DNA from 3 places in the Pantoea sp. X-Soil-TKNS-1280 genome. Region 2 is predicted to be linked to each of the others. Evidence: predicted binding sites of a transcription regulator. Region 2 holds the regulator's gene; each other region holds the start of a gene.
What was found. Region 2 encodes LexA, which represses DNA repair genes until DNA is damaged. Its sites were predicted from a motif close to TNCTGTATGTACATACAGNA; they were not measured.

Region 1: a site for LexA is predicted at 1,593-1,612, ahead of sulA (SOS-induced cell division inhibitor SulA). Genes of this name have one in related genera too.
Region 3: a site for LexA is predicted at 3,162-3,181, ahead of umuD (translesion error-prone DNA polymerase V autoproteolytic subunit). Genes of this name have one in related genera too.

The regions. Positions count from the first base shown of each region.
Region 1 covers NZ_AP035962.1:1,554,372-1,561,393, forward strand. The annotation lists gene ompA (porin OmpA) at 1-725, opposite strand, end outside; gene sulA (SOS-induced cell division inhibitor SulA) at 1,081-1,572, opposite strand; gene AC6I8X_RS07255 (TfoX/Sxy family DNA transformation protein) at 1,795-2,394, shown strand; gene yccS (YccS family putative transporter) at 2,418-4,556, opposite strand; gene AC6I8X_RS07265 (YccF domain-containing protein) at 4,566-5,009, opposite strand; gene helD (DNA helicase IV) at 5,133-7,022, shown strand, end outside.
Region 2 covers NZ_AP035962.1:377,427-384,448, reverse strand. The annotation lists gene dusA (tRNA dihydrouridine(20/20a) synthase DusA) at 1-865, opposite strand, end outside; gene AC6I8X_RS01740 (conjugal transfer protein TraF) at 964-2,214, opposite strand; gene zur (zinc uptake transcriptional repressor Zur) at 2,664-3,185, shown strand; gene AC6I8X_RS01730 (CsbD family protein) at 3,255-3,467, opposite strand; gene dinF (MATE family efflux transporter DinF) at 3,625-4,956, opposite strand; gene lexA (transcriptional repressor LexA) at 5,049-5,663, opposite strand; gene AC6I8X_RS01715 (diacylglycerol kinase) at 5,769-6,137, opposite strand; gene plsB (glycerol-3-phosphate 1-O-acyltransferase PlsB) at 6,264-7,022, shown strand, end outside.
Region 3 covers NZ_AP035962.1:1,768,977-1,775,998, forward strand. The annotation lists gene msrA (peptide-methionine (S)-S-oxide reductase MsrA) at 1-410, opposite strand, end outside; gene AC6I8X_RS08330 (flavin reductase family protein) at 475-1,041, opposite strand; gene AC6I8X_RS08335 (P-loop nucleotide/nucleoside kinase family protein) at 1,155-1,667, shown strand; gene AC6I8X_RS08340 (Fic family protein) at 1,840-2,919, shown strand; partial or broken gene AC6I8X_RS08345 (DUF4113 domain-containing protein) at 2,939-3,079, opposite strand; gene umuD (translesion error-prone DNA polymerase V autoproteolytic subunit) at 3,198-3,632, shown strand; gene umuC (translesion error-prone DNA polymerase V subunit UmuC) at 3,616-4,878, shown strand; gene AC6I8X_RS08360 (hypothetical protein) at 5,066-7,022, shown strand, end outside.

The sequences.
Region 1 (7,022 bases), 1.2 Mb from region 2:
TCTGGTTTCAGGGTAGCTTTGTTGAAGTTGAACAGGACGTCAGACTTCAGGGTGAAACGCTTGGTTTCAACAACCGGAGCCGGGGCAGGAGCCGGAGCTACAACCGGGGCAGCAGCTTCATCCTGACCGAAACGGTAAGAAACACCGACGCTCAGCATGCTGTTGTCAGGGCGTGCGCCAACGGTGCCAGCATCGCCGATGTTGTTAACCCACTGGTAGTCCAGACGAGCAGCCCAGTTTTGGGTCAGTGCGTATTCAACACCAACAGCAGCCAGCGGAGAAACGCCGGTGTCGTGATCGCTGATGCGAACGCCGTTGTTGTTCTGAGTTGAATCAGCACGCCATACCATGCCGCCCAGACGGGTATAAACGTCCAGATCGTCAGTGATTGGGTAGCTCAGTTTAGCAGCCAGCTGAACGCCTTGTGCTTTGAATGCGCCATTGATGTTGTTGCCTTTATAAGGCATACGGCCCAGCCAGTCATAGCCCAGCTCGAAGCCCAGGTACGGGTTAGCCTGGTAGCCCAGGAATGCGCCTGCACCCAGCTGATCCTGATGAGTCGGACCGTCGTTGTTCACGTAACCGTTACCGTAGTAACCTTTGTCGTGGTACTGAGACCAGCCCAGTTTAGCACCGGTATACCAGGTGTTATCTTTAGGAGCGGCCTGCGCTACGGTAGCGAAGCCAGCCAGTGCCACTGCAATTGCGATAGCTGTCTTTTTCATTTTGCGCCTCGTTATCATCCAAATAGGCAATGAGCAAAAATGTTTGCTCTTGGTTGTAATCCAATCCTTCGCCGGGTCAACATGCTCGCTTATGACTCTACCGAAAAAAACGGAGGTTATTGAGCACCCTGGCGAGGTAAAGTCTACAACGAGATTGGAAACTTACAAGTATGATGTGACGCCAGGCGATAAAAAAACAGGGGTTTATACACACATTTTAACAATTGACATGGCATAATCTTCGTGATCAGAAATGAAAAAAACGGCTAAGCCATTGTCTAAGCTGGCTGGACAAGAATCAGTGGCTTAGCGTTAACTTCCGCAAAAAACGTTGTGAGAAAAATCTTAATTTTACTTAATGAAACAAATCTGAGGGAATTTTTGGCGCAGACGGTTGTCTCGACAAAACAGCTTCGTACCCTTGCGGACGCATAACCAGCCCCAAAGCTTCACCTTCTGCTGCTGCCTGTTTTAGTTCCCAGCGCTCTTCATCATTAAGCTCGTACGGAATCCATGCCAGAACCACGCTATAGTTTCCGGTACGCAGGGCTTTGACCATACTTTCTACCGTACTGTAACGTTCACTTTTGGTGATATGCATACTCTTTTCCAGCGGCAAACCTGACTGCTGCATCCACTGGCGATTCAGTTTGTGTGCTGGTGTTAACCACAGCTGCCAGCGTGATTGCAGGCTCAATTGTTGCAGAACTGGCAACAGCATAAGTTGCATCATGCCGGGTTGTTCACTGTAACGCAGCTCTGTAATGCCACCCAGAGTAGGTTGTGCTACACCTGAAGTTGCAAAACGGTGAGAACGATCAGCGGTGCCAGAGAATTGAGTACGCATAATTTAATCACTCAGTAATGAACTGTATGAATATACAGTAATGACTTCCTGGATAAAGATCAACCTCAATTTCTGAAAACGTCTCGCAAATTCTGCACATTTTTTGCTCTGGCTGCATTTATTCATTGAACAGCCAGATCGTTTTTCATATCTTCTAACCCGATGAATAAATGGATATTTATTAGGATTTTTCTGGTAAAAGGACTTCAGGAAGGTGTCAGCATGAAAAAAACTCATCCGGTTGTTGAGCAATCAAAAGTGCGGCTGGCGGCACTGGGAAAAGTTGAATCTCGCACGCAGTTTGGTGGCTATGCGCTTACCGTGGAAAAGGTGGTCTTTGCGTTTATCAGTGACGATTCACTCTACTTACGTGCCTGTGAAGCGGTGACGGATTATGCAGTTGAACGCCCTATGGAGCCGCTGGTTTATCGCAAACGTGGGATACCTGTGGTCCTGAACTATTTCAAAGTTGATAAGTGGCTTTGGCAGGAGCCAGAACGGTTGATGCGGTTGTCAGCCAGCGCTTTACGGGCGGCGCGCGATGAGCTTGAGACCAAATATGTCACGTTGCGGTTAAAGGATTTACCCAATCTCAGCATGCGTATGGAGATGCTGCTGCATAAGGTCGGTATTTGTTCGGTAAAACATTTGTATGAAATCGGCGCGAAGCAGAGTTGGCTAAAATTGCGGACGGTGAATAAGCATATTGGCCTGAAAACACTGCTGGCGTTACAGGGAGCGATTTCCGGACATCATGAGGCAGCGCTGCCGAGTGAGGTGCGAGCAGAGCTTTGCGCGTGGTATCAAAAAACGCTCCGCTAGTGACATAGCAGAGCGTTTCGTTTTTAAGCCGCTACGAGGATGCGACGCAGGCGCGCAATTTCCGGCAGCAGGGCGATGAGTAATCCCAGCTGTTGTAAAACTAACGGTGCCTGCGTTTCCGGACTGGCTTTCATTCCGGCCAGACGATGGAGCAGGTCTTGCTGCATCCGGGCGGCCTCAGCATCGCTGACCCGTTCAATTTGCAAAACATCTTCAACGAAGCATACCGCATCATCCAGCAAAGCCAGTAACGTCGGGTCGCTCAGCCCGACTCGATGCGCCCCGAGCGCCGAAATATAGCTGAGAAAGGAGTGATTCAGGCACAGCAGCCGAAAGGCATTTTCACGTAATGATTGCTGATAACGGGCTTCGCTGCTCATATTGGAAACCACCGAGGCCAGTTCTGCATCGGCGTTGTGTGCATCGCGGCGAGCCACGCGATAAGCCAGACGGTTATCTTTACCCTGATGATATTGCTCCATAATGGCATCAAGGTAGCGACAGTTGGCATTCAGGGTGCGCTCGGCTACGGCGGGTAACTGACGGAAGCGCCAGTCCGGCCAGACGAAGGCTACAGCCAGCCATGCCAGACCACAGCCCAGCAGTGTATCCATGACACGCGGCAGCGCGACTTCAAAACCTTCACCCAGCAGATTGAAGCACAGCAGCACCAGCAGCGTAATGAACAGAGTCGCCTGAGCATATTGTATTTGCCGAAAGGCAAAAAACAGCACACCACTGAGGACGATCAATATCAGCTGTCCTTCTATTGAAGGTACCAGCCACAATACCGGCAAACCGATGGCTATCCCCGCCAGTGTGCCACCAATGCGCAGTGCGAGGCGACGTCGTGTGGCATTGTAGTTCGGCTGGCAGACGAACAGGCTGGTGAGCAGAATCCAGTAGCCACGGTGTAAGCCCGTTAGTTGAATAAAGCCATAGCCCACGCATAACACCAGTGTCATTCTGACTGCGTGTCGGAATAGCGCTGAAGTCGGTGTGAGATGGCGGCTAATACGCAAGCGGATATCCGCCCAGCCGCTTAACTCATCGCTGGAAAGGTTGTCATCGCTTGATGCGGCGGGTTGTGCCAGCTTTTGTTCTGACTCAATCGACGCCAGTTGAGCGTCCATGGCGCGCAAATTGCGTAACAGCCAGAACAAGGCGCGGATATTGGCTTCATCAGGAGCGCTTTGCTGCAAGCGTGCCAGTGCGGTTTCCAGCCGCTCAAAAGCGCGTTCAAAGTGTGTATCGTGGTGCCATGGCTGGCGCAATAAAATGTTCTCAGCCAACTGACGACAGGCGTGTGCCTGCATATTCAGCAAACGCTGAAACCGAAACAGCACTTCGTTGTAGCGCCAGTCGTCACGTAGTTGATGATATTGCAGATGGGATGAGCTGGCGCGTTCATGAATATCCTGGGCGACAAAATAATAGTGCAGGCTGCGCCTGGTACTGCGGGAGCCTCGATCGCCACGCAATCGGCTTTGAATGGTACTTTTGGTGAGGTTTAGCTGGGCCACCAGTTGGCTGTTCACCATGGCAGTGGCGATCAGGGCGGCATCATCCAGCTCACCACCATCGGGATCAAAGAGGCTGGCTTTGGCATCCAGGTAGCGCGCCAGCTGGGAGAAACTGGCTGCCAGCTGTTCCTGAACCGGGCGTACCGGGAAGATCAGATGGCCGATTAAGGTCAGCAGGTTGTACCACAAGGCCCCCAGCAGCAGCAGGGAGGGCTGCATCCACCATTGGTGAAACAGACCCGTGCCGAGCATGGTATAGACGGCAATAAGCAGGGCACCGAAGGCGATGGTGGCGTAACGCTGTCCGAGCGCCCCCAGCAGAATAAATCCCCAGGTTGACAGTGCCAGACCGATGACAAAGGCCCAGGGATAGGGGAACAGCAATTCGACGGATACCGAAGCGACACAAAAACAGATAAGGGTAATCAGCAGATTACGCAGGCGTCCTGCCAGACGATCGTCGAGATCGGCCAGTGCTGCCGCCACGACACCCAGGGTGAGTGGGATCGTCCACTCAATCTGCTGTAGCCACCAGGGTACAGCGGCGCACCCCGCAAGGGCGAAAAAAATACGCAGTAAGTAACGCAGGCTGCTGTTAAACAGATAACGACGCCAGCCAGGTAAAGCATCATATATCATGGTGCAGCCTTAGTAACGACGGCGGGCATTGGCTTCCCGCGCTGCCTGAGCTTCTTCCACCGACACTACGCGACGTCCCACCGGCCACAAAGCGATGGCAGCAATCTTGAAATTGGCAATGCCAACAGGAATACCGATAATTGTCAGGCACTGTACGATACCGGCAGAAATATGCATCAGGCACAGCCACCAGCCAAAAAACACCAGCCAGAAGATGTTGAGAAAGGTACCACCCGCGTTCATCACCTGGTTTTTGCTGTCTGGACGCAGGACATCAATGTGCACCGCTTCATTACCAAATGGCAGCAGTGAGAGTTTGGTTATCTCCCAGCAGGAACGCGTTAATGGCAGCGTGAAGATAAGTATGATGCTGATCAGGGTCGCCAGCAGCCAGCTAAGGGTGGTAAAAACGCCACCCAGTACAAAGTTGAGAATATTGAGCACGGTGCGCATAACACGATTTTCCTTTTGCAATCCGCAATATGTGACGCCAAGTTTAGCCTGTTTTAAGGCTGGAGCGTCAAGGGTCTGGCAGGTAAACTGCGCGATAATCCTATTCCTGAAGACGGTGCAGACATGGAACTAAAAGCAACATCAATGGGTAAACGTCTGGCACAGCACCCTTATAATCGTGTACGTCTGCTGGCTGCAGGAGTTGAAGTCAGCGGCGATCGTCATGAATACCTCATTCCTTTCAATCAGTTATTAGATATTGTTTGTAAGCGTGGACTGGTATGGGGCGAGCTGGAATTTTTGCTACCTGAAGACAAAGTGGTGCGATTGCACGGCACTGAGTGGCAGGAAACACAGCGCTTTTTTCATTACCTGCAACAAGCCTGGCTAGGCTGGAGCCAGGAGATGAGTGAGGTTTGTGTTGAGGTGTTGACCCACTTACAACAGGAAATCTTTGCCTTTACCGGACAAGACCGCTGGTTGAAACGCAGCGAGCTTAATGCGGTGAAGGAAAATATCACCCGGCAATTCTCCGCGCTACCTTTGCCGACATCCCGTCTCGAAAAGTTCGAAAATTGCCGTGAATTGTGGCAATTCTGCCAGCAATGGCTGGAGCAGGGTGACGCTGCCATTCGTCAGCGTAATCGTGAATGGACCGCAAAAATTCTTCAGGAGTATCAGGAATTCTTTTCCACGGTTGAGACGACGCCACTGAATCCTTCGCAATGCGAAGCCGTGGTTAACGGTGAAGATGCGTTGCTGGTGCTGGCGGGTGCCGGCAGTGGCAAAACCTCGGTGCTGGTAGCGCGTGCTGGTTGGTTATTAAGACGCAAACTGGCACAGCCGGAACAAATTTTGCTGCTGGCCTTTGGTCGTCAGGCGGCAGATGAGATGAACGATCGCATTCAGGCGCGGCTCGGTGAAAGCGCGATTCAGGCGCGTACCTTCCATGCGCTGGCGTTGCATATTATTCGCGAGGGCAGCAATAAGCAGCCGGTTATCAGCAAACTGGAAAGTGACAGCAAAGCCCGCAGTCAATTGCTGATTGAGGCCTGGCGTGAACAATGCAGCAGTAAAAAAGCCCAGGCCAACGGCTGGCGTCAGTGGCTCCAGGACGAGCTGGAGTGGGACATTGCCGAAGGGGCGTTCTGGCAGGATGACAAACTGGCGCAACGTCTGGCTTCTCGTCTGGAACGCTGGCTGGGACTGATGCGGATGCACGGCGGTGCTCAGGCCGCGATGATTGCGGATGTGCCGGAAGAACAGCGCGAACAATTTAGCAAACGTATTAAGTTGATGGCTCCGATCCTGAAGGTGTGGAAAACGGCGCTGAAAGAGGAGGGGGCTGTCGATTTCTCCGGCTTGATCCATCAGGCGATTGCTATCCTGGATAAAGGGCGATTTATCAGCCCGTGGAAGCATATTCTGGTGGATGAATTTCAGGATATCTCTCCACAACGTGCCGCATTGCTGACCGCATTGCGTCAGCAAAACAAACGTACGGCGCTGTTTGCCGTGGGGGATGACTGGCAGGCCATTTATCGCTTTAGCGGTGCGGAGATGAGTCTCACGACGGCCTTCCATCATTATTTTGGCGAAGGTGATCGCTGCGTGCTGGATACCACATATCGTTTTAACGATCGTATTGGTGAAATTGCCAATCGTTTTGTGCAGCAAAACCCACATCAGCTGCGCAAACCACTGAATAGTCTTACCAAAGGGAATAAGAAGTCGGTTACGTTACTGGCACAGGAACAACTTGAACCATTACTCGATAAGTTAAGCGGTTACGTTAAACCGGAGGAGCGCGTCCTGCTGCTGGCACGTTACCATCATTTACGTCCGGCGCTGCTGGATAAAGCCAAAACCCGCTGGCCAAAACTGCAACTGGATTTTATGACTATTCACGCCAGCAAGGGGCAACAGGCAGACTATGTTATCGTGCTGGGATTGCATGAGGGGCGTGATGGATTTCCGGCTGCGGCGCGGGAATCCATCATGGAACAAGGGTTG
Region 2 (7,022 bases):
ATAGCCCCAGCATATGGCGTGTGACGTGGCCGAGGTAAGTCCCCTTCGCCAGTTCCGCTTCGATATAAGGGTACATACTGCGCACCACCGCCACAGGATCCACCACCGGGGTATCACGCCCAAACAATTCACGGTCAACCTGCGCCAGAATGCCGGGGTTCTGATAGGCTTCGCGCCCCATCATCACACCATCCATATGTTGCAGGTGGATTTTCGCCTCTTCCAGCGTTTTGATACCGCCATTGATAGCCATAGTTAACTGCGGGAAATCGCGCTTCAGTTGGTAGACGCGTGGATAGTCGAGTGGCGGAATCTCACGGTTTTCTTTCGGACTCAGACCCGAAAGCCAGGCTTTACGCGCGTGTATAATGAAGGTGTCACAACCCCCCTGCTGCGCCACAGTGCCAACGAAATCGCACAGGAATGCGTAGCTATCCTGATCATCAATGCCGATGCGGGTTTTCACCGTCACCGGAATGCTCACCACATCGCGCATTGCTTTAATACCATCCGCGACCAGCGCAGCTTCTCCCATCAGACAGGCACCGAAGCGACCATTCTGCACACGATCGGACGGACACCCTACATTAAGGTTGATCTCGTCATAGCCACGCGCTTCTGCCAACTGAGCACACTGCGCTAACGCCGCCGGATCGCTGCCACCCAGTTGCAGTGCGACCGGATGCTCATCCTCGCTAAAGGCCAGATAATCGCCCTTACCATGAATGATTGCGCCGGTGGTCACCATTTCGGTGTAAAGCAGCGTATCGCCGCTTAACTTGCGGTGAAAATAACGACAGTGACGGTCAGTCCAGTCGAGCATGGGAGCAATGGAAAAACGTTGCGAAGAGAAGGTATCGGTCATGAAACGCAGTAAATCCGGGGTTAAGTGATGAGAATCTGCGCAATCATACCACAGGATTGACGGGCGACACAGCCGCCCGTCGGTGTGATGAACATCAATCAGAAGTTAAATCCGAGCTGCACCATCGCACCCCAGGTATTGTCTGCACCAACCGAACCGGCCAGATCCAGATGTACCGTATTGTTGAATGGTGACACACCAAAACCGGCAGTGAAAACGTTGGTATCATTCGACTTCATATCGGCGCGATAGCCGGCACGCAGCTGCAACCAGTCCAGCACACGGTACTCGCCACCCACGCCGATATACTGGCTACTGTCTTCTGATTTAAAACGCTTAGTTTGCGTCAGATCGACATCGCCAGTCAGGGTCACAGGACCGTAGTTCCAGGCCAGACCGGTAGTGACCAGCGGACGGATTTGGTAAGTATCGCGATAGCCATCCACTTCTTTGGTATCGATGTTGCGCGAAATCAGGTTCTGACCGGTCAAACCGAAAGTCCAATTGTCGGCAAAATCAGTGGCGATACCGGCATCCACGTTGAAACCGGTATCGGAACTGCGATAACGGCTGTTGTTGATGTCGCTTTTGTCGTAGTTGTAGATGCTGGCGGTGTAATTATACAACCAGGTTTTCTGCAGTTTTGGCGTGATGCCTACAGAGACCGGATGGCCCGCAATAGTAAACTGGTGCGCCACGGAAATACCGTAATCAGTCACTAACGCCGCAAGCCCATTGGCACTGGAGCGCAAATTATCTTCATCACCCGGCACCGGAATGATGGTCCCGTCGGCCACGCCGTTCAGATAATCTATATCGCTTTGCGCCACATTCGCACGAACATGTGCAGTGCCATAAGCCTTGGTGATAAACGCAAAGGGCAGCGTCTCATTTGGCACGGTGACAGCCAGCGCCACACCCGCCGAGCCATCTGCTTTGTTGCCACGCAGGTCACTCAACTGATTCGCCATATCCCCTGCTGCGGCTTTAAGCTGCGGGTAGCCGTTGAGATAATCCTGGAAGGTTAAGTTATTGATGACATCCTGATAACGGTCAACGGTATCCGTAATGTCATCGACTTTATTAATCAGTTTGTCTTTATCGGTAACCTGCACACCCGCTGAAGGGAAAATGATGCTTACGTCATCATCAGGTTTTGCTTTGGTCATCAATGCCGGGTTCGCCAGTACCGCAGAGCTCCAGGTGGAAGACGCAACACCTGTGCCGCCCATTGCGTCATTACGTGCGTCGTACCAGGTACCTGCTGCCAGAGCTGAAGAGGAAAGAAATACTGAATTCAAAACAACAAGATAAGCAACTTTTTTGCGCCTGAATAATGTCTTCACCATGAGCCTGCCATCACCTTTCAAATGTCGTGACTACGTCATCGACGAAACAATTTACCAGCCCTTATTGTGAACCTGGGCTAACGATTTATTGCTGTGAAATAAAAGGAAATAGCACTGCTATTCGCAGAATTGACTGCTGGTGCAGCAATCTGTCGTGTATTTATGCAGAAAATTAAACGATGTCTAAATTAAGGCCAGACATTACTTAAGCCCTTTTGAACCTTAGACGCTAAGTCGGTGAGTTGCAAAGCAAAAACCAATTAGCCGGCTTTATAATAAATCCGTAACAAAGAACGCAGATGACAGTATGAGAAAAAAAGGGGAATAACACTGATATTAATCTTATGAAAAACAAGATTTTTCCTGGCAATGTTCAGCGAGAAAAGCAATCACAGCAGCGTAAAAATTTGTGTGATAAAATAACATCACTCGCCACCCGGAGAACACTTATGTCAAATTTGTCGCCAGACCAACTTCTGAACCAGGCTGAAACGCTTTGCCTGCAACGCGGCGTGCGTCTGACCACACAACGTGCCGAAGTGCTACGCCTGATGGCCGAGCAAAATGGATCGATCAGTGCTTATGATTTACTGGATCAATTGCGCGTCAGTGAACCCCAGGCAAAACCGCCAACCATCTATCGCGCACTGGATTTTCTGCTGGAGCAGGGATTTATCCATCGCGTTGAATCCAACAACAGCTACGTGGTCTGCCATCATTTTGATGAACCTGCACACACCTCAGTGATGCTGGTTTGTGACCGCTGTGCAGCCGTCAGTGAAAAACATGCGCATGGCGTTGAAAAGATCATCTCCGGATTGGCTGAACAAGCGGGTTTTGCGTTGCGCCATAGCGTGATTGAAGCCCACGGACTCTGTGAAAATTGTGCCGAAGTGGAAGCCTGTACCCATCATGAAAGTTGCGATCATGATCATCAGGTTGAAGGCAAAAAGCGGTTGAGGAAGGGATAAATGGCACCTCCTTGTGCCAACCCGATCATCAGGATCGGAGCTTAGGAGCATCGTCCTTAAACGGGTCCGTTACCAGCGGTGATCCTTGTTGTGACTTTCCCAGTCTTTCACTTCACGCTCGGCCTGGTCTTTAGCGTAGCCGTAGCGTTCCTGAATTTTACCGACAAGCTGATCACGTTTCCCTTCGATGACGGTCATATCATCATCAGTCAGCTTGCCCCATTTTTCTTTCACTTTCCCTTTGAATTGCTTCCAGTTTCCACTCGCTTCGTCTTTGTTCATAACCGTTCTCCATGTCATTTCCAGTGAGTTGACGGCATACCCATTTCCTGAAGGTAAAAACCGATATAACACGCTACTTAATTGCGCTGTTAAGGATAATTATAGTAGACAATGAATATCAGATAGCACACTTACGGATTAATCTGTAATTAACAAATTATATTCCACTATGCGAAAACCAACTATCGTGACGCCAGTGATGACGCCAGACCAGCCACAACGTGAGTCCGCGTAATGCCAGAAATACCGTCACCGCCAGCCACAAACCATGATTTCCCAACCAGGGTAAGGTGAGCAACGACAGGCCATAACCCAGCGCCGCCAGCGCCATGCTGTTACGCATTTCCCTGCCACGCGTCGCGCCGATAAACATGCCATCCAGCAGATAACACCATACCCCCACCAGGGGCATCACCACCTGCCACACCAGGTAACGGTCGGCGGCTTCGCGGAGTTCGTCCAGCGAGGTCAGCAACCCGACAATTTGCACCCCGCACAGGGCATACATCATGGCGAACAGCAACGCCACCAGGCCCGCCTGACGGCATGCCGCGTGCCAGACCAACAACAACTGGCTGCGATCTTTCGCACCAACCGCTTCACCAGAGCAGGCTTCAACCGCATAAGCGAAACCATCCAATGCGTAAGCTGTGAAAGTGAGAAACATCAGCAGAACCGCGTTGACTGCAACCACATCCGGCCCAATGCGCGCGCCAAAGATCGTCAGAGAAGCAAAACAGATTTGCAGCAGAAATGAGCGCAACATAATGTCGCGATTGAGACGAAACAGGCGGGCGGCACCACCGCGCCAGCTCGCTTTTAGCAGGGTGAAATCAATACCACGTAGCTTTAATACCCGAGCGACCATTAACAGCCCGACACCCAGGGTGACATATTCGGCCAGCGCTGTAGCCGCAGCAGCACCTGCCACTCCCCAGTGCAGACCGAGCACAAACAGCAGATCCAGCAGAATATTAACCAGGTTGCCCACCACCAGCAAAACAACGGGTGCACGTGCATACTGCACACCCAACAGCCAGCCCAGGAGTACCAGATTAGCCAGCGTAGCGGGAGCACTGAGCCAGCGAATCTGAATAAACAGCTGCGCCTGTTGCTGTACCGCAACGCTGCCCCCCATTAGCGCAGCCGCCAGATTGCTGACAGGTGTGCGCAGCAACATAAACAACACGCCTGCGATCAATGCGATAAGCAACGGTTGGGTAAGCGCACGCGCCAGCGCCGTTTTATCGCTGGCACCAAATGCCTGCGCAGTCAGTCCGGTCGTGCTCATGCGTAAAAACAGCAGCAGCATAAAAATGAAGCTGGTTGCCGTGCTACCCACTGCCACGCCACCGAGATAGATCGGACTGTCAAGATGGCCAATCACCGCGGTATCCACCACGCCGAGCAATGGCACCGTGATATTCGAAAGGATCATCGGCAGCGCCAGCCGCCAGAGTGTCTTATCAGAGGAGGAAAACAGCTGCATCAGCCCGTCCCGGTTTGTGCTGCGCTACAGTTATTTTGGCAAATCAAACCACGGCAGCGCAGAGGCGCTACCGTAGTGGGGGATTTAAAGGATTAAAGCCATTCGCCGTTGCGCACGATACCCACCGCCAGCCCTTCAACGGTGAGTGACTGTTCACGGGTATCGACCACAATCGGCTGGAAGTCACTGTTTTCTGGCAGCAGCTGCACAATCGCGCCCTGCTTTTTCCAGCGTTTCACTGTGACTTCATCATCAATGCGCGCCACCACGACCTGGCCATTGCGCACTTCCTGAGTCTTGTGTACCGCCAGTAAGTCACCATCCATAATGCCGATATCTTTCATCGACATGCCGCTAACGCGCAGCAGGAAATCAGCGGTAGGTTTGAAGAGGTTGGCATCAACCTGGTAGTGAGCCTCGATATGCTCCTGGGCCAGTAACGGTTCACCCGCGGCGACACGGCCAATCAGCGGCAGCCCCTCACTGGCTTCTTCTTCCATTAATAAACGAATACCGCGCGACGCTCCGGAGACGATTTCAATCACGCCTTTGCGTGCCAGAGCCTTCAGATGCTCTTCTGCCGCATTCGGTGAGCGGAAGCCCAGTTGAGCAGCAATTTCCGCACGCGTTGGCGGCATGCCCGTCTGGTTGATATGGTCGCGAATCAGATCATAGACCTGTTGCTGCCTGCTGGTTAACGCTTTCATCCCGCCCCCTGGTTGTTTATACAGTCGCTGTGAGTATATACAGGTATTGGCGAAATGGAAACCAAAACTGAGGGAAAAATCAGCGAGTTGATGAATCCGGAATCCTTATCGCAAATGCGACCAAAGCAGCGCGATCCAGACGAAAATAGCCAGTAAGATAGCTAACAATACAGCAGCCGACCCCATGTCTTTCGCGCGTCCGGCCAGCGGATGACGCTCCTGACCAATGCGGTCGACGACGGCTTCAATGGCACTATTCATAATCTCAACGATGACCACCAGCACCACAGAACCGATCATGAGTACGCGGGAGATTGCGTCAACATCCAGCCAGCATGCCACCACAATCGCCACCAGTGCGGCGATAGCCTCCTGGCGAAATGCCGCTTCATGTTGCCAGGCGGCGCGCAATCCCTGCCAGGAATAACCGGCAGCTTTCACTATCCTGAGAATACCGGTGACGTTATTTGCCATGTCGTTGAACCCTTTACTCGTTTTGACGTCAATGTCTGGGCAGCCGGGAATGGCACGGCCACAGATCTTCGCGGCACTTTCTGGTATGCTTGCCGCGCTTTGCTAACAAGAGGCTTAAAGTTGTCTATGTCAGGTTGGCGTAAACTTTATTATAAATTATTGAATTTACCACTCTCCATTTTGGTAAAGAGTAAGGCTATTCCGTCGGATCCTGTGTCTGAACATGGGTTAGATTCAACGCGGCCAATCCTATATGTGCTGCCTTACGATTCCAAGGCCGATCTACTCACACTGCGTTCGCAGTGTCTGAAACACGATCTGCCGGATCCGCTTACACCGCTGGAAATTGATGGTACGTTGTTGCCACGCTATGTCTTTATCCACGACGGTCCGCGCGTTTTCCCTTATTTCGTGCCGAATCTGGAGTCAGTGAAGCTATTTCATGACTATCTCGATCTGCATCGCAGCAACCCCGAACTGGATGTGCAAATGCTGCCCGTGTCGGTGATGTTTGGACGCGCACCAGGCCGTGAAGTACAGGGTGAACAGACGCCACATCTGCGCATTCTTAACGGTGTACAGAAGTTCTTTGCCATTCTCTGGCATGGCCGCGACAGCTTTGTCCGCTTCTCGCCGACAGTGTCGCTACGTCAGATGGCAACCGAGCATGGAACTGACAAGTCAATTGCGCAAAAACTGGCCCGCGTGGCGCGTATTCACTTCGCCCGCCAGCGTCTGGCTGCCATCGGCCCGCGTTTACCCGCCCGCCAGGATCTGTTTAACAAGCTGTTGCAATCGAAAGCCATTGAAAAGGCTGTGGAAGATGAAGCGCGCAGCAAAAAGATTTCCCATGAGAAGGCACAGCAGAACGCCATTGAAATGATG
Region 3 (7,022 bases), 1.4 Mb from region 2:
GGATACCATTCCCCCAGCGGTTCGATGGTGGTGACAATCGGATCTTTATTATCTTCCTGCGCGCGGGCGATAGCCGCGATGGCTTCAGCTTCCTGTTCGGCGTTGGCCGGGAAGATAGCAGAACGATACTGGGTGCCGATGTCGTTGCCCTGGCGGTTAAGCTGCGTTGGGTCATGGGTGACAAAGCTGATATCCAGCAGATCGCCGTAACCTATCTGCGCCGGATCGAAACCGATACGGATCGCTTCGGCATGGCCGGTGGCGCCGCTGCATACCTGCTCATAAGTGGGATGAGGGCGGGTGCCGCCGGTATAACCACTTTCGACTGACTCAACGCCAATCAGACCTTTAAATACCGCTTCGGTACACCAGAAACAGCCACCCGCGATCACCGCGTATTCAATTGCCATGTCTTTACTCCTGTCAGGGCGAAAGCGTTACTGTGGGGGCGCGCTTTCATGAAATCAACCTTGTTTAGATTAACATTTCTGGCTTAAAGTCGCGGTGTTTATCGAGCAACAGATTGCTCATCACGGTAAAACGACCTTCACCGGTATAGTGCAGGGTCGGCGGAAACTCCGGCTTCTCCGCTACATGCGCTTTGACGACCTCAAAAATAAACAGATTGTAGTTATCCACCATCGTATCGTCGTACAGCTGACACTCAAAACTGGCGAAGCACTCCTGAATCAACGGCGCGTTAACTTTTGTCGCCGGTTCTGCGGTCAGCTTAAAGGCAGCAAACTTGTCGATACGATCGCCGTGGCAGTTACCAATCGCCACTACGCTATCGATTAAATCGGATGAGGGTACGTTGATCACGCACTGGCCGCTTTGCCGAATCAGTTCATGGCTGTAATTGCCTCCGGCGATCATACAGCCCACCAGCGACGGCGAGAACTCCAGGATAGTGTGCCAGCCGAGCGTCATGATGTCGTGCTGATCGCCAAACTGCGAGCTGACCAGCACCACCGGTCCTGGCTCCAGATATTTCCGCGCCTTGCTGACCGGAAAATCGATTTTATGCAGATTCTGGTTCATTGTGCTGCTCCTTTTTCTCGAAGGATGTTTTAAGTGTAGCGAACCCTGGACAGGGCTTTACCTGTGCGTCAATTGCAGGCATGGTAAGCCGTCATCTTAAAAGGAGCTGCTTTATGGCGTCTGCGCGCGCGTTAACACAATCCCCCGCCACTTTACATCTGCTGTGCGGCAAAATTGCTGCCGGGAAATCGACGCTGGCACATCGGCTGGCTCAGGAAACGGGCGCGGTGATCATCAGTGAAGATGCCTGGCTGGCGCATTTGTTTGCCGATGAAATGCGTGAGGTGACGGATTATGTCCGCTGTGCCGCGAAACTGCGTAACGCCATGACGCCGCACCTGATCTCGCTGCTGCGCTGTGGGGTATCGGTGGTGCTGGATTTTCCCGCCAATACGCTGCAAAACCGGCAGTGGATGAAAACGGTGATCCAGACCGCCGAGGCTGCGCATCAGCTGCATTTTCTCGATGTGCCGGATGATCTGTGCAAAACGCGGCTGCATGCACGCAATGCGACGGGTGAACATGATTTCGCTGCCACCGATGCGCAGTTCGCACTGATCAACAGCTACTTTGTCGCCCCGCAGCCAGAAGAGGGGTTTAATGTGGTGAGCTGGCCGGCATCGTAGCCGTGTAGGTTAACACGTTGCTGGTGCATTGGTCTGCAGACTATGCTTAGGTATTGTTTTAAAATGCATATAAAACGAGAAAAACCATACACATTCCCGCTTTGATGTATAATTACTCCGGTTTTTTATACATATCTGGCTTAATAAATATAAAAAAGGGGGAATTTTAACTATGTCAGCGAACCTTGCTCCTCTCCCACTGGATAATATTGACGAGTGGGAGACACGTGCAGTACTTAAAAAGACAGCTGAAGCCCATCGTTACCTGGCCGAGTTGAAAGGCGTGGCGGCCAGCATTCCTAATGAAGCCATATTGATTAACACCCTGTCATTGCAAGAGGCAAAAGACAGCTCTGAAGTTGAAAATATCGTCACCACCCACGATGAACTCTACAAGGCTAATTTATTTCAGGAAGCAATCACCACACCTGCCACTAAAGAGGTGCAGGACTATGCTTTTGCCCTGAAACAGGGGTTTCACACCGCGCGTCAAAACAAATTGATCCGCTTTGGTGACATACTCGCGGTGCAACAGCAACTGGAGCACAATAATGCGGGCCTTCGCAGGCTTCCTGGAACAGATTTGAAGAATGCCAGCACTGGCGAAATCATTTATACACCCCCTCAGCATGCTGATGAAATCGCGTTGTTGATGGAAAATCTCATCGCCTTTATCAATGATGACAGCATGTGTGAAGCTGACCCCCTGGTGAAAATGGCTATCATTCACCACCAGTTTGAAAGTATTCATCCTTTTTATGATGGTAATGGCAGGACGGGGCGTATCCTCAATATCCTGTATTTGGTGGTTAAAGACTTGCTCAACCTGCCAGTGTTATACCTGAGCCGTTTTATCATTCATCACAAAGCGGCTTATTACGCTAATTTTCAGGTGGTGAGAGACTCAGGTAACTGGGAGCCCTGGCTGCTGTTTATGCTTGATGGTGTGATTGACACTGCCAAAAATACCATCTCGCTCATTACTCAAATGAAAACACTGATGGCTAGCGTCAAACATGGCATACGCGAGCAACTGCCTAAAATTTACAGTCAGGATTTACTCAATAACCTGTTTAACCACCCCTACACTAAAATCGAGTTTATTGTTGAAGAACTGGGGGTGACACGAATTACAGCGACTAAATATCTGGAACAATTGGTCGAACACGGCTTTTTAATTAAACAGAAAGTCGGCCGGGCTAACTATTATATCAATGAGCCATTGTGCAAATTGATCATAGCCCACAGTTAAAAACTCCAGTGTTTACGTATTATCGCACCACCAGTACATCAGAAAACCGCGTGGTGTAGGCGGGTGACAGCATCTCCCGTTTCATCGACCAGGCTTTCTGGATGCCCTGACCGGCAAACCATAATGCGCCGCGCTGGTAGGCATTCAGACGGTCGATGAGTTTCAACTTAAATTCAGAGGAGCTTCAACGGCTTTCTGCAAATCCACCTTCAGGGCTCTTGATCAATCAGAATAATCATTGATACTGTATATGAATACAGTATTTTTGAGTGCCCATTATGCAACTAATTATTCCCTCTGAGTCCGATGTAACGAGCCAACTTCCGCTCTTTATAGAACGCGTACCCTGCGGCTTTCCCAGCCCCGCTCAGGATTACGTCGAGGACAGTCTCGATTTGAATAAACTCGTTGTCAGACATCCTGGCGCAACATACTTTGTCAGAGTGAGCGGCGATTCGATGGTAGACGCAGGCATAAGTCACGGTGACTTACTGGTTGTAGACCGCTCATTATCTGCAGTTCATGGTGATATCGTGATTGCTGCGGTAGCGGGCGAATTCACGGTGAAAGAACTCCAAACTTCCCCACGCCTTCAGCTCATGCCGCGGAACAGGAATTACTCTCCTATCGTTTTCGGAACGGAAGAGGAGTTGGCAATTTTTGGCGTAGTCACGTTTACCCTGAAAGATCACAGACATGTTCGCGCTTGTTGATGTAAATAGTTTTTATACTTCCTGTGAGACCGTTTTTCGGCCGGACCTGCAAGGTAAACCTGTCGTTGTCGTTTCTAACAATGATGGATGCATCATTTCACGTTCAGCAGAAGCGAAGGAATTGGGGATTGGCATGGCTAGCCCCTATTTCAAGTTGCAGGATGAACTGAAGCGCCAGCAGGTCCAGGTGTTCAGTTCTAATTACGCGCTGTATGCCGACATGAGTCGTCGGGTGATGACAATCCTCGAAGAAATGGCTCCGCGGGTGGAGATTTATTCAATTGATGAAGCTTTCCTCGATGTGACGGGCGTAAGGAGCTGCATCGACCTTGCGGTGTTCGGTCGCGAAATCCGCAAGCGTCTGCTTAGAGAAACGGGTTTGACTGTTGGAGTAGGGATTGCCCCGACCAAAACATTAGCCAAGTTAGCTAATTACGCAGCAAAAAAATGGCCGGGTACTGGAGGCGTGGTCGATTTATCAAATGTTGATCGCCAGCGTAAACTGCTGGCACTGGTACCCGTCAGTGACGTATGGGGCGTTGGACGGCGTATTAGTAAGAAACTGAATCTGATGGGAATTGAAACTGCCTTACATCTGGCCGACTGTTCAAATTGGGTGGTGCGTAAGCACTTCAATGTGGTGCTGGAAAGAACCTCAAGAGAATTACGTGGTGAGCCGTGTTTGGGGCTGGAAGAGTTTTCTCCGACTAAGCAACAAATAATATGCAGCCGCTCTTTTGGCAGCCGTATCACGGAGTATGGCGATATGCATCAGGCAATTTGCACCTATGCCGAACGTGCCGCTGAGAAATTACGCGCAGAGAAGCAATTCTGTTGCTACATCAGCGTGTTTATCCGTACCAGTCCACATGCCCAGGGTGAAGTTTTCTATGGTAATCAGTCATCGGGCAAGCTGATGATACCTTCCAATGATACCCGGGATATTATACGTGTTGCCACAGAAGCCCTCGGCCGGATCTGGATTTCCGGTTATCGCTATATGAAAGCAGGCGTGATGTTGAGTGATTTTTTCAACCAGGGAGTGGCGCAACTCAATTTGTTCGATGATTATCAACCGAGGCCAAACAGCGCCGCACTCATGAAAGTGGTCGACAAGCTTAATAGATCTGGGCGTGGCTCAGTGTGGTTTGCAGGCCAGGGTACGAATAAATCCTGGACGATGAAGCGAGAAATGTTGTCCCCTTGTTATACAACACGGTATTCAGACTTGCCTATCGTAAAATAACTTTCAGATTATAGGGTTATGATTTACGAGCTGATGCAGTCGTCATTGTTGGACAGCACCACCAATCATCCCCGTGACCTTCCATTAAAGATTTTCTGTTTCAGGCCGATGCTCATAAGAGCATTTCCTGAATTTTACCCTTTTTCTGATCGCCATCGCCTCTGCGAACAAGGACACCGCGCCAGATATGTCACTCATCACCCATACATTAGCAAACCTCACAAAAGCCTTGCGTACTGCGTTGCGTGTCTCAATTGAATGCAATGAGCGTAGCGAAAACACCCATAAAATTTTAAACGTGTTACGTCAGGTTGAGCTGACGCTGATGCTGCATCAACAACCTATCTATGCGATTGCCGGTACGCAGGGAGCGGGTAAAACCACCCTGGCAAAAAGCCTGCTGGGCATTGACGATAGCTGGCTTGAAGCGAATCCGGGGCGGGGCGAGCAGATACCGTTATTTATTGAGCAGCGGCACGATGTTCAGGGTGATTATCCGCAATTTATTTATGTCTGTGCTCACCACAAAACCGGTGAAATTTTTGACAGCCAGCCGCGCAGTGGCGATGAGCTGAAACAGATGCTGCGTGACTGGTCGCAAATGGTGAATCAGGAGATAGAAGGGGGAAAAATCCTCTATCCGAAATTAATCATTAATAAGTCAGACAGTTTTATTGATGAAGAGATGGTCTGGGCACTGCTGCCCGGTTACGAGATCAGCAACAGCCAGAATCATCGCTGGCAGGGCATGATGCGGCATGTCATGGTCAACGCCAGAGGCGTGTTGCTGGTCACTGATCCGACGTTAATGGCAAATACAAACCAAAGCCTGCTGGTGAGCGATCTGTGCAGTGTGTTCGCCGATCGTTCTCCGGTGATCGTCGTGACCAAAACAGAAAGCCTGAACGATGCGGAGAAGGCCGAAGTAAAAGCGAGCGCCGCCGCACTGTTTCATGTGACCTCATCACCGGTGGTCGCTGCCGGTGTCGATAATAAAGCGCAGTGGATAGGCGAACTCAGCGCTGCATTTGCTGAGGGTATCCATAATAGCGCCGCTTCCGAAGCGGCCGCGATTGAACGTTTGATGGCTCTGGTCAATGACGATGTTGCGGATATTATTGATAACCTGAATCTGCTGTACGCGGAGCAGGACAGTGGCGAGGAGCGTACCGTTGCTATTCTTGAAGCGTTCGATAAAGCAGCCGGGCACTATGAACAGCAGCTGCGTAAAGCCATCAAAAGAGAAACGGACGGGCATCGGCAACAAGCCACTGATTATTGCCAGCGTCGTTATCAGGAAGAAGAAGAAGGGCTGGCTAATAATTTAAAAGGACTCGGTCGTCGCCTGATATTGCAGGGAGCGGAGATTGATCGTGAACGCAAAAATCGGGTACTGGACGCCTGGCAAGCCCGCTTTGAGCAGCAGTCTCTGGCTGATCACAATATGGTCGCTCTGGAAACGCTCAACCGCCGTGAGTTAAGGCATTACGGTCTCTCTCAGGAGACGCTGTCACCCCAACGGTTGACTTCGCCCGCGGCGACAATGGGCTATTTGTCGGTGGCTGAGGAGGATAATTCGTCCTCGCTGGCCCCTTTGCGTCATCTGCTGGGATCGGCTGCAACAAGCGATGCGCCGCCGCAATTAGACCAGCTTTCCACGCTATTAAAAGTGCTGCCTGCCATGACGATGGAATATGCACGCGGTTGGCTGGCGATCAACCAGGCGATGCCCGCAGCGTCAGAGCTAACCAGCGAGTTGCGGCCACAGCAAATTCTCGACGCGATTTTTAGCGCGCAGAGTAGCATCCACCCGGTGAAAACCGCGCTGATGGCGTTTATCGGTGCCGACGCAGCAGACGGCACGCTGGATGGCGAAGTGGGCACACCGCAAAATGAGGATAGCGGCGTATTTACGCCCGTCGCGATAGCAGGGAAAGCGATGCTGGTCGGCGCGGCGGTTTTTGCGTTGTATCAGGTGGCGGGCGTGGTGAGTGAGAGTGATAAAGCTCAGGCCTGGTATATTGAACGGATGATGAAGGAACTGGCGCAATATAATGAAAACGTCATCATCGAGCGTTATCAGGACACGATGGGCGATCTGCGTCAACTGATTGAAATCAACCTCAACCGTTTATTTGGTGTGC